3 regions of the Saccharothrix sp. 6-C genome follow, and region 1 is predicted to be linked to each of the others. Evidence: riboswitches for the same ligand, from Rfam matches in the RefSeq annotation. Region 1 holds a riboswitch; each other region holds the start of a gene.

The links. A riboswitch is a leader RNA that binds a small molecule or an ion and turns the genes downstream of it on or off. The one in region 1 is predicted to bind S-adenosylmethionine.
Region 2: linked by a shared signal. The riboswitch ahead of IOD16_RS00490 (methionine ABC transporter ATP-binding protein) and the one ahead of thrC (threonine synthase) in region 1 are both predicted to bind S-adenosylmethionine.
Region 3: linked by a shared signal. The riboswitch ahead of IOD16_RS28615 (aminotransferase class V-fold PLP-dependent enzyme) and the one ahead of thrC (threonine synthase) in region 1 are both predicted to bind S-adenosylmethionine.

Annotation. Positions count from the first base shown of each region.
Region 1 is NZ_CP064192.1:863,167-867,354, reverse strand. It holds gene holA (DNA polymerase III subunit delta) at 1-930, opposite strand, end outside; SAM riboswitch class I at 1,027-1,142, shown strand; gene thrC (threonine synthase) at 1,154-2,416, shown strand; gene IOD16_RS03995 (DNA internalization-related competence protein ComEC/Rec2) at 2,471-4,188, opposite strand, start outside.
Region 2 is NZ_CP064192.1:97,092-101,279, reverse strand. It holds gene IOD16_RS00500 (MetQ/NlpA family ABC transporter substrate-binding protein) at 327-1,133, opposite strand; gene IOD16_RS00495 (methionine ABC transporter permease) at 1,162-1,845, opposite strand; gene IOD16_RS00490 (methionine ABC transporter ATP-binding protein) at 1,842-2,852, opposite strand; SAM riboswitch class I at 3,054-3,146, opposite strand; gene rsmA (16S rRNA (adenine(1518)-N(6)/adenine(1519)-N(6))-dimethyltransferase RsmA) at 3,233-4,111, opposite strand; gene IOD16_RS00480 (resuscitation-promoting factor) at 4,171-4,188, opposite strand, start outside.
Region 3 is NZ_CP064192.1:6,777,166-6,781,353, forward strand. It holds gene lspA (signal peptidase II) at 1-104, opposite strand, end outside; gene IOD16_RS28615 (aminotransferase class V-fold PLP-dependent enzyme) at 128-1,450, opposite strand; SAM riboswitch class IV at 1,488-1,602, opposite strand; gene IOD16_RS28620 (potassium/proton antiporter) at 1,693-3,174, opposite strand; gene IOD16_RS28625 (M28 family metallopeptidase) at 3,382-4,188, shown strand, end outside.

The DNA of each region.
Region 1 (4,188 bases):
GCCGGAGTCGGCGGCGACGCCCTTGACGTCGGCGTTCAGGTCCGCGACCACCGTCATCGCGGCCGCGAGCCCCCGCTCCTCCCAGCCACGCGACTGGCCCTGGGCCTTCTTCACCTTCCACGGCGGCATGCCCAGCTCGCCCGCCAGCTTGAACGGGTCACCCCGGCCCACCGCGGAGACCCGCGCGATCGTGCGCACCGCGTCGGCCAGCGCGTCGGCGACCAGCACGTGCGGCACACCGAGCTGGATCGCCCACCGCAACGCCTCCAGCGCACCCGCCCGGTCGCCCATCACGGCCTTCTCCGCGACCGCGAACCCGGTCACCTCGGCCCGGCCGCGGTGGTAGCGGCGGACCGCCTCGGCGTCGACCTTGCCGGCCGTGTCGGCGACGAGCTGCGAGGCCGCCGCCGCCAGCTCGCGCAGGTCCGACCCCACCGCCTCGATCAGCACCGCCACGGCCTCCGGGTCGGCCTTCCCGCCGCCCGCCGCGCGGATCTCGTTGCGCACGAACGCTTCCCGGTCCGCCGCCTTGGTGATCTTGGGGCACTCGGTCACGCGGGCGCCGGCCTTGCGCAGCGCCGCGGGCAGCTCCTTGGCCGCCTTGCTGCGCCCGCCGCCACTGTGGACGACCACCACCGTCACCCCGTCCGCCGGGGCCTTGGCGTAGCCGAGGACCGCGTCGGCGATCTCCTTGCCGCACTCCTGCGCGGCTTCCAGCGCGACCACCCGCCCCTCGGCGAACAGCGACGGGCTCACCAGTTCCGCCAGCTCAGGCGGGGTGAGATCAGTCACGCGGACGCGGGTCAGGTCGGCCTGCGGGTCGGCTTTCCGCGCCGCCGCCAACGCACCGCGCACCGCGCGCTCGACCAGCAACTCCTCCTCGCCGAGGATCAGGTGCACGGCGTCGGGCGTGTCAGCGGGCGCACTCACGGCGCGATCCTCCCACGGCCGGCAGACGTCCGGATGGTGGACGTCTCTGGCTGAGGGTCGGGATCGTGACGTAAGTTGAGGGCCATAACTGAATACCGCTCATCCAGAGGGGCAGAGGGATCGGCCCGTAGAAGCCCCGGCAACCCGTCGCACAGCGTCCGCTGGCGATCACGGTGCCAATTCCGACCCGCGGTGCGCGGGAAAGATGAGGAGATACCTCGCGATGACTGCTGTCAGTGTGCCCTCGGCCACCACCTCCTTCGACCTCGGTCCCGCCCGCGCGCTGTCGTGTCGTGAATGCGGCCACCAGACACCGCTCGCCGCCGAGTACGCCTGTCTCGAGTGTTTCGGGCCGCTGGAAGTGGCCTACGACTTCGGTCGGATCCGCCGCGAGGACATCGAGGCGGGCCCCCGGTCGATCTGGCGCTACCGCGGCCTGCTCCCCGTGCCGACCACCGTCGAGTCGCACCCCAACACCAACCCCGGCGGCACCCGCCTGGTCGAGGCCGACCGCCTCGCCAAGGCCCTCGGCGTGCGCAAGGTGTGGGTGAAGGACGACACCGGCAACCCGACCCACTCGTTCAAGGACCGCGTCGTCGGCGTCGCCCTCGCCGCCGCCCGCGAACTCGGCTTCAAGGTCCTGGCCTGCCCCTCCACCGGCAACCTGGCCAACGCCGTCGCCGCCGCCGCCGCCCGCGCGGGCTGGCAGTCGGTGGTCCTGGTGCCGTCCACGCTGGAGCGGGCGAAGATCCTCATGACCGCCGTCTACGGCGGCAACCTGATCACCGTCGACGGCAACTACGACGACGTGAACCGGCTCGCGCAGGAACTGGCCGCCGAGCACGAGGACTGGGCGTTCGTCAACGTCAACGTCCGCCCCTACTACGCCGAGGGCTCCAAGACGCTCGGGTACGAGGTCGCCGAACAGCTCGGCTGGCGCCTGCCCGACCAGATCGTGGTGCCGATCGCGTCCGGCTCCCAGTTGACCAAGGTGGACAAGGCCTTCCGCGAGCTGGGCGACCTCGACCTGGTCGAGCAGACCCCGTACCGCGTGTTCGGCGCGCAGGCCACCGGCTGCTCCCCCGTCGCGGCCGCCTTCAAGGCGGGCCACGACGTGGTCACCCCGGTCCGCCCGGACACCATCGCCAAGTCGCTGGCGATCGGCGCCCCCGCCGACGGCCCCTACGTGCTGGACGCCGTCCGCCGCACCAACGGCGCGATCGAGGACGTCACCGACGAAGAGGTCGTCGAGGGCATCCGCCTCCTGGCCCGGACCGAGGGCATCTTCGCGGAGACCGCCGGCGGCGTCACCGTCGCGACCGCGAAGAAGCTCATCGAGACCGGTCAGCTGGACCCGGACGGCGAGACCGTGCTCCTGATCACCGGCGACGGCCTCAAGACCCTGGACGCCCTCGGTGACCGCGTCGGCCCCCGCGCCAACGTCCCGCCGTCGGCCGAAGCCGTCCTGAAGGCCCTCCAGGACTGACCCCGTTCCGCCCGTTCACGCCTGGGGCCCGACCCCGGGCGTGAACGGTGGCGGTCAGCCCGCCGACGACCGGATCGGCGGTGGTCGGCCGAGCGCGGGCCACCTTGGTCGCGGCACACCGGTCGCCCCGGCTGTCGTTCTCCCCACCGGTGCTCTCCCGTCCGCGGTGGTGGTCACAGGGCGATCCTGGACGAGCGCAGCCACCCGGTCCGGGGGAATGCGGTCAGCTCCGGCAGGACGTGCGGACCGACCGGTTCGGTGGCCACGCGCCAGGCGGTGAGCATCTGCGGCCAGGGCCGTTTCGCCTTCTCCTGGTTGTAGCGCTCGGCGTGCCACGCCTCCGGCGGGATGGCGAGGTCCGCGTCGAACAGGCCGTCGGCGATCAGGCGGTAGGCGCTGTCCGCGGAGAAGACCTGCGCCAGGCGGATCACGCCGGTGGCCGTCGCCCTGGCGACGATGCCGCGCTCGCCGCCGGGCAGCTCCTCGCAGACGTAGTAGGTGAACGCGGGCCGGAGCTCCTCGCTCGGCCAGGGTTGGGCGGTGTAGCCGGGTTGCCACAGCGCCCACGCCACGGCCCGGTTGTCCTCTTGGGGCGACCAGCCGGAGTGCAGTCGGATCCAGACGTCGTTCTTCATCGTTGTCCCCTTGTCCGTGGTGGTGTCGGCCGCCGCTCCTGCGGGCGACCCGCGGCCCGTCCGGGCCTGCCAGGACGGCGGTGTCGCCGTCCCGGTCCGTGCGCAGCACCAGCGCGCCTCGGCTCGTCAACGCGTCGACGAGCACCCCGCTGGGGTGGCCGTAGCGGTTGTCCGCGCCGACGCTCACCAGCGCGATCCGCGGCCGGACCGCCGCGAGGAACGCCGGTGACGAGTACCGCGACCCGTGGTGCGGCACCTTGAGCACGTCGGCCCGCAGGTCCACGTGCCCGCCGAGCAGGTCCGCCTGCCCGGCCAGCTCGATGTCTCCGGTCAACAGCACCCGCCCGGCCGCGGTGGAGGCCCGCAGCACCAGCGACGCGTCGTTGACCGCCGTGTTCGTGTCCGTACCGCTCACCGGGCCCGCGCGCGGCCCCAGCACGTCGAGCTCCAGGCCCGGCCAGCTCAACCGCTGCCCGGCGGTCAACTCGACCACCCGGACCCCGGCCGCCCGCGCCCGTTCCCGCACCTCCTCCCACGCCCATCCGGGCTCCCGCGACGGCCCCACCGCCACCGCGCCCACACCCCGCTCGGCCAGCACCGCCGCCAGACCACCGACGTGGTCGGCGTGCAGGTGGCTGAGCACCACCAACGGGATTCGCCGTACCCCCAACCTGCGCAGGCACGACAGCACCGGCACCGGGTCCGGCCCCGTGTCGACCAACACCGCCCGGTCACGCTCGGCGGTGGCGAGGACCACCGCGTCGCCCTGACCCACGTCACAGGCCACGACCGACCAGCCGGGCACCGGCCAACCGGGCGCGACCACGTTCAGCGGCACGACCACGACCACCGCGCCGACGACGGCCGCCAGGACCAGCGCCCGCACCCGGCGCAGCCTGGTGACCGCGTAGCCGAGCACCAGCACCCCGGCCAGCAACGCACCGCCCGCCCACCCTTCGGGCCAGGCGACCGCCGCACCGGGCACGGCCGCCGCGTGCCTGCCGACCGCGATCAGCCAGCTCACCGGCGGCCCGGCCACTTCGACGACCAGCCGGGCCGCCGGTTCGTGCGCCGCCGCCAGCACGGTGGCCAGCACACCGAGCACGGTGGCCGGGGCCACGACCGGCGCGACCAGCA
Region 2 (4,188 bases), 770 kb from region 1:
GCGAGGACCCCTGCGAAGCGTTCGGAGTTCGGGCGGCACGCCGGCGGCACGGTCGGTGCCGACCGGTGGGCGGATGGCAGCGGCGGTACGCCCAGGTGCGAGGTCCGGTTGCGCCGGACGGGTGTGAGATCCGGCTTCGCGAACAGTCGCGTCAGCAGTCCGGGGCGGTCTGCGGGCAGCCGGACAAGAGCAGGGGCCCCCTGGGCGAGGACCCCTGCGCAAGCGTTCGCCCTTCAAGGCCCGACCGGCCGTCTCCGGACGCCTGAGTGTTCAACTCGGGTGTTCCGAACGTAGGACTCTCGCGTTCTGGGGGTAGGACTCGCGGGTCAGACGGGGAGGACGGAGCCGGAGAAGGTGGTCTTGATGTAGTCCTTGACCTCCTGCGACTGCAGCAGGGCCAGCAGGTCCTTGATCCGCGGGTCGTCCTTCAGCTCCGACCGGGTGACCAGGCCGTTCGCGTTCGGGTTGCCCTCGGCCTCCTCCAGCGCCAACGCGTCGGACGCGGGCTTCAGGCCGGCGTCGATGGCGTAGTTGCCGTTGATCACCGACGCGTCCGTGTCGTCCAGCGACCGGGGCAGCTGCGCGGCCTCCAGCTCGACGAACTCCAGCCCGCGCGGGTTCTCCGCGACGTCCCGGACAGTCGCCGTCTTCTCCTTGCCCGGCGCCAGCTTGATCAGGCCGTTGGCCTGCAACAACTGGAGGCCGCGTGCCTCGTTCGTCGCGTCGTTGGCCACCGCCACGCGCGCGCCGGAGGGCAGGTCGGCCAGCGACTTGTGCTTCTTCGAGTACACGCCGAGCGGTTCGAGGTGCACCGGCCCGATCCACTCCAGCGTCGCGCCGCTCTCCGCCTTGAACGTGTCCAGGTACGGCACGGTCTGGAAGTAGTTCGCGTCCAGCGACCCGTCGACGAGCGCCGTGTTCGGCTGCACGTAGTCGGTGAACTCGACGACCTCGATCTCGAGCCCCTTGGCCGCGGCGAGGTTGTCCGCGACGTACTGGAGCACCTGCGCGTGCGGCACGGGGCTCACGCCCACCTTGAGCGGCGCGTCGGGGTCGGACGCGGCGCCGGTGTCGCCACTACCGCAGCCCACCGCGGTCAGCAGCACGGCCAGCAGGGCAGCACGAATACGCATGTCGTTCCTTAGGTGAGGAGGAAGGCGATCAGACGGACGCGGTGCGGCGGCGGTCGACGCCGCGGGCCACGCGGTTGGTGGTGAACTGGATCGCGGTGGCGATGACGGCCAGCACGACGACCGTGCTCCACAGGTAGCGGTCGTTGAACCGCTGGTAGCCCATGCGCACGGCGAGGTCGCCGAGCCCGCCGCCGCCGACCACGCCGGCCATCGCCGAGTAGCCCAGCAGGGCGATCGCGGTCACGCCGATGGCGTTGACCAGGGCGGGCAACGACTCGCGGAGCAGCACGCTGCGCACGATCCGCAGCGTGGACGACCCGGTGGTGACGGCGGCCTCGACCACCGACACGTGCACCTCGGCCAGCACGTTCTGGACCAGCCTGCCGACGAACGGGATCGCGCCCACGGCGAGCGGCACGATGGCCGCGGTCGGCCCGATGGTGCTGCCTAGCAGCAGCCTCGTCAGCGACGTCAGCACCACCAGCAGGACCAGGAACGGCATGGAGCGGCCCAGGTCCACGACGAACCCGAGCACCTTGTGCAGCACCGGCCGGGGCTTCAGCCCACCGGGTGCGGTGAGCTGAAGCCAGACGCCGACGGGCGCTCCGAGCGCAACGGCGATCAGGGTGGAGACGACCACCATGTACAACGTCTCGCCGGTGGCGACCAGCACGTCGTCGAACACGATGGACCAGGGTGTTGCGGACCTCACGCAGCTACTCCCTGGGGACCCGAGAGGGTCCGGCGCACCGAGCCGCCCGCTTCGGAGATCCACTCCAGCGCCGAGTCGGCGCGCTCGCCCTTCAGGCCGACGCGGAACCGCGCCACCGGGGTCTCGCCGAGCCTGGTGAGGCCGCCGCCGAGCAGGTTCAGCTCCACGCCGAACCGGCTGGTGGCCTCGGGCAGCAGCGCGCCCACGGCGGCGAAGCCGATCAGCACGACGTCCGCGACCCGGTCGAACGAGCCTTCCAGGGCCGGGTTCTGGTCCACGGCGGGCAGCAGCGACGCGGCCGTGCGGCTCGCGGCGTCCGACACCAGGTCGAGCACCTTGCCGTGCTCCACCACGCGGCCGTCCTCCAGCACCGCGACGTCGTCGCAGATCTTCCGGACCACGCCCATGTCGTGCGTGACCACGAGGACCGTCACGCCGAGCTCGGCGCGCGCCCGGTCGAGCACGGCGAGCACGGAGCCGGTGGTGTCGGGGTCGAGCGCGGACGTCGGCTCGTCGGCCAGCAGCACGGACGGCGACGCGGCGAGCGCCCGGGCGACCGCGATGCGCTGGCGCTGCCCGCCGGAGAGCTGGTCGGGGTACGAGCCGGCCTTGTCGGTGAGGCCGACGAGGTCGAGGAGCTCGGCGACGCGGGTGCGGCGCTGGGGCCCGGCGACGCCCGCGGCTTCCAGCGGCAGCGCGACGTTGCCCGCGGCGGTGCGCTGGCGCAACAGGGAGTCGCCCTGCGGCACCACGCCGATCTGCCGGCGGGCGGCGCGCAGCGCGGTGCCGTCGAGCGAGACGAGGTCGGTGCCGTCGACGCGGATCGCGCCGCTGTCGGGGCGCTCCAGGAGCGCGACGCACCGGGCCAGGGTGGACTTGCCCGCCCCGCTGGGGCCGACGACGCCGAGGACGGTGCCCGCGGCGACGTCCAGGTTCACGCCGTCCAGCGCGCGAACCTGCCCGGTACTCCCGGGGAAGGTCTTGGTGAGGTTCTCGACAGTGATCACGTTTCGCTCCACGACGGCATGCGGCGGCGCGCGCCCTTGGCGCGCGCGACCGACGGCTCAGCTCGGAAAGGTGTCCTGGATGGAGGACGCGGGAATTCGAGGCGCTTTCGGCTGTTCAGCGGCTGCGACAGGCCGAGGAGGTCCGGCGGCCGTGGTCGACGACCCGCCGGCGGGTGAGCATTCGCATCCTGGGCACGTGATCCTCCATCGTTCCTGGCGGAAGCACCTGCCCCCGTGGAGGGGTGGTTGCTGCGGCGTCGTGGAGCCAGGTCTCTCGGCCGCTCGGGATGGCACCACGAGTAGACCCGACCGGGACCGGCTGACGCAAGCCTGAAACAGGATCGTCCGGCAAATCACACTTTCGGCCGAAAGATCAACGACTACCGAGTGGACGCGACCTCGGCTATCCGGATGAAGTCGCCGACGGCCAGTTGTTCGCCGCGCACCGCCGGGTCGACGCCCGCCTCGACGAGCATCCGCTGGGCCTCGGCGGCGGAGCCGGCCCAACCGGACAGCGCGCCGCGCAGCATCTTGCGGCGTTGCGCGAAGGCCGCGTCCACCAACGAGAACAGCCGCTTCGGGTCCACAGTGGACAGCGGCTCGTGCCGGTCGAACGCGACCAGCGCCGAGTCGACGTTGGGCACGGGCCAGAACACCGAGCGCGGCACGGGACCGGCCCGGCGGGCGTCGGCGTACCAGGCGAGCTTCACGCTGGGCACGCCGTAGACCTTGCTGCCGGGACCGGCGGCCATCCGGTCGGCCACCTCGGACTGCACCATCACCAGGCCCGTGCGCAACGACGGCAGCACGGCCAGCAGGTGCAGCACCACGGGCACGGCCACGTTGTACGGCAGGTTCGCCACCAGGGCGGTCGGCGCGACCGGGAGCTGCTCCGGGGTCACGCGCATCGCGTCGGCGTGCACGACGGACAGCCGCTCGGCCAGCCCGGGCGCCCGCTCCGCCACGGTGACCGGCAGGCGGTCGGCCAGCACGCCGTCGATCTCCACGGCCACCAGCGCGCGACAGGAGGGCAGCAACGCCAGCGTCAGCGAGCCCAGGCCGGGGCCCACCTCGAGCACCACGTCGTCCGGGCGCAGGTCGGCCGCCGACACGATGCGCCGCACCGTGTTCGGGTCGTGCACGAAGTTCTGCCCCAGCTTCTTCGTGGGGCGGATGTCCAGCTCGGCGGCCAGCCGGCGGACGTCGGCCGGGCCCAGGAGGTGACTCCCGTGCCCTGCCGACGTCGAATCCTCAGTCACCCGACCCATTCTCCACCACCGCTCATCGCCCACGACGCGCGGTCGCGGGCGGCGCCGGGTTACGGCAGGCCGAGCTT
Region 3 (4,188 bases), 3.1 Mb from region 1:
AACACCAGCGGCGCGATGACGGCCAGCAGCAGGACCCGTCGCTTCGGCAGCGGTGCGTCCGGCTCGTCCGGCGTGTCCGGCTCGGTGTTGGGATCGGTGCTCACCGGGCCATTGTCCAGCATCGGAGTCAGCGCAGGAACGGCGGGAGCGCGCGCTGGTCGTCCGAGGGCGTCCAACGGCCGTCGCGGAGCTCGTACTCCCACCGCGAGCCCTCGACGACGAGCGTGCGCAACGCGGCCACGAACCGGTCCACGTGCTCCTCGGTGGTGCCGAGCCCGATGGACGCCCGCAGCGCGCGTTCACCGCGGGTGAGGCGGTGCACGGCCACGTGGGCGCAGAACGCGCCGTCGCGCACGCCGATGCCGTGCTCGGCCGACAGCACGGCGGCCAGGTAGCCGGCGTCCTGGCCGCCGACGGTGAAGCTGACCACGCCCACGCGGTCCCGGTCCGAGCCGAACAGCGTCAGCTCGTGCACGCCGGGAACGGTCCTCAGGCCTTCCCGCAGCCTCGCCAGCAGCACGCGCTCGTGCTCGGTGGTCTGCTCCCAGTGCCTGCCCAGCACGTCGCACGCCACGGCCAGCGCGTGCACGCCCACCACGTTCGGCGTGCCCGCCTCGTGCCGCTCCGGCACCGCCGACCAGGCCACGCCCAGCCGGTCGCCGTGGTCGGTGACGCGGGCCGTCGCACCGCCGCCGACCAGGTACGGCTCGGCGGCCTGCAACCAGTCGGACCGGCCGACCAGCGCACCGGCGCCGAACGGCGCGTAGACCTTGTGCCCCGACAGCACGGTGTAGTCCACGTCCAGGGCGCGCACGTCCACCGGCCGGTGCGGCGCGAGCTGGGCTGCGTCCAGGGCGATCCGGGCGCCGTGCGCGCGGGCCACCCGGGACAGCTCGGCCACCGGCCAGATCTCGCCGGTCACGTTGGACGCGCCGGTCACCACGACCAGCCGCGGGCCGACCGGCGCCTCGCGCAGCGCCCGGTCCAGCTCCAGCACGGCCTGGTCGGGTGAGGCGGGCGTGCGCAGCCGGCGCACGTTCGGGCCGCGCCACGGCAGCAGCGCGGCGTGGTGCTCGGTGTCGAACAGGATCACGGCGGTCCGCTTGGGCAGGCTCCTGGCCAGCAGGTTCAGCGCGTCGGTCGTGTTGCGGGCGAACACGACGGCGTCGCTGTCGCGGGCGTTGAGGAACCGGCGGACCGACGAGCGGGCCTGCTCGTAGACCTTCGTGCTGACCTGCGAGGCGAAGCCCGCGCCGCGGTGCACGCTGGCGTACCAGGGCAGCACCTCGTCGACGGCGTCGCGGACCTGCTCCAGGCAGGGCGCGCTGGCCGCGTGGTCGAGGTTGGCGTACTCCACGCGCTCACCGGTGACCAGCGGCACGCGCAGCGACGCGCCGACGACGCGGGGAAGGGCAGCGGTGGTGGTGGTGACGGGAACTGCGATCGTCATGACGCCCTCCGGGGGTCCCGGGACACCCGTGGGAGGGAGCCCGCGCTTGCCGGGCGCCCTGCGCGCCAGGCCAGGTCCTCACCAGGGGCACCCCACCGCGGTAGGAGGGTTGCCGGCCAGCAAGCCCGGGCTTAGCGCTGGCACTCATGACCTTCGCGTCGAAGGTAACCCGGCCCGCGCGCCTGCGTCGAGGGGCGTTCACATCCTGGGAGCGCCACGCGCGGGCCGGCGCGCCGCCCGTGTCACGGTCGGCCGACGTCGCCCTTCCAGCGCGCGAACCGGCCCGCCCGGTCCACGGCCCGGATGCGGTCCTCGGTCGCCGTGCGCATGGCCTCGGTGCACACCACCAGCAGCTGGTCGTGCTCCTGCAACCGGGTCGTCGGCTGCGGCGTGAAGCCGTTGTCGTCGCGCACCACGAGGCTCACCGACGAGCCCGGCGGCAGCCGCAGCTCCGACAGGTACACGCCGTGCAGCTTGGAGCCGGGCTGGATGCGCACCTGCAGCAGCTCCGCGCCGAGGTCGTCCAGCGCCGACGAGTCGACCTGCACCTCGTGCGCCTCGCCGGACTTGACCAGCCCCAGCCACTTGGCCAGCCACGGCAGGGACGTGCCCTGCACCAGGGTCAGCACCACGACCAGCACGAACACCGCGTCGACCAGCTGCTGCGCCCCCTGGACGCCCTGGATCAACGGGATCAGGGCGAACACGATCGGCACGGCGCCGCGCAGCCCGGACCACGAGATGAACACCTGTTCCCGCCACGGCACCCGGAACGGCGCCGCCGCGAACAGCACCGACAGCGGTCGGGCGAGCAGCACCAGCACCGCGCCCGCCACCAGCGCGGGCACCAGCGCGTCGAGCAGCCGGCCCGGCGAGGCGTAGAGCCCGAGCAGCACGAACAGGCCGATCTGCGCGATCCAGCCCAGGCCCTCGGCGAAGGAGAGGGTGTCGGCCCGGTGCGGCAGGCGGGCGTTGCCGAGCACCAGCGCGGCGATGTAGACGGCGAGGAAGCCGGACGCGTGCGCGAGGTCGCCGACGGTGTAGGCGAGCAGGCACACCGCGACCGTGGCCAGCGGGTACAGGCCGGTGGCGGGCAGCGCTGCCCGGCGCAGGCCGACGCCGCCGAGCCAGCCGAGCACGATGCCGATCACCCCGCCCGCGATCAGCTCGTAGCCCATCAGCAGCGGCGCGGTCCACGAGATCGGGTCCGGCGCGGCGAGCAGCACGACGGCGATGTAGACCGGCGCGTCGTTGATGCCGGACTCCAGCTCCAGCGCGCCGATGAGCCGCTTGCCCACGCCCACCCCGCGCAACACGCTGAACACGGCCGCGGCGTCGGTGGACGACAGCACCGCGCCCCACAGCAGCGCCGTGCGCCAGTCCATGTCCAGCAGGAAGTGCAGCCCGAACCCGGTGACCGCGATGCTCACGCCGACGGCGACGGTCGACAGCGTGATGCCGAGGCCCAGCGCGGGTTTCACCGCGGTCCACCGGGTGGTCAGGCCGCCCTCGGTGAGGATCAGCACGAGCGCGACCGTGCCGAGCGAGCGGGTCAGGTCGGCGTCCTCGAACTGGATGCCCACCACGGCTTCGCCGAGCAGCACGCCGATGCCGAGGTAGAGCAGGAGGGACGGCAGACCGAGCCTGATCGAGACCCTGACCGCGATGACCGAGAGCAGCAGGACCGCGGCGGCGATGCCCAGGTAGCCCGTCACATCGCCCACTCGACCTCCACATCACCGCTCCGTCACCCGACAGGGTCATTCTCCCCGGTGATACCGAAATGGACGAATCCGGCACCGCACGGAGCGTCACCAGCCGAACGTCGCTAGCGCGAACCATGCGAAACCGTGCATGTTGACAACAGGGTCCGCCGCCCCGGTCAACTCCCCCGTTCCCTCCGAGAGACACCCATCCCCGCGGGAGACACCGTGAAGTTGCGAACGATCTCCATCGCGCTGGTCACCACCGGCGCGCTCCTCGGCTCAGGCCTCGGCTCGGCCACCGCCGCGCCGCCGACCGCCCTGGCCGGGCCGAACATCCCGGTCTCCGCCGTCCAGGCCGACCTGGCCCAGCTCCAGAGCATCGCCACCTCGAACGGCGGCAACCGGGCGCACGGCCGTCCCGGCTACCTGGCCTCGGTGAACTGGGTGAAGTCCAAGCTGGACGCCGCCGGGTTCACGACCAGGGTCCAGTCGTTCACCAGCAGCGGCGCCACCGGCTACAACCTGATCGCCGACTGGCCCGGTGGCGACCTGGACAACGTGGTCATGCTCGGCGGGCACCTCGACAGCGTGTCGGCGGGCCCCGGCATCAACGACAACGGCACCGGCTCGGCCGGGCTGCTGGAGGTCGCGCTGGCCGTGCGGTCCAGCGGCTTCCAGCCCACCAAGCACCTGCGCTTCGCCTGGTGGGGCGCGGAGGAGCTGGGCCTGGTCGGCTCCACCTACTACGTGAACTCGCTGTCTACGACGGACCGCTCGCGGATCGACGCCTACCTCAACTTCGACATGATCGGCTCGCCGAATCCGGGCTACTTCGTCTACAGCGCGTCCGGCCAGCCGTCGGGTTCCCTCCAGCTCCAGCAGACGCTCCAGGGCTACTTCAGCTCGATCGGCGTGCAGACCGAGCTGACCAGCGTCGGCGGGCGGTCCGACCACGCGGCGTTCGCGCGGGCCGGCATCCCGGTCGGCGGCACGTTCACCGGCGCCGAGGGCATCAAGACCTCCGCCCAGGCC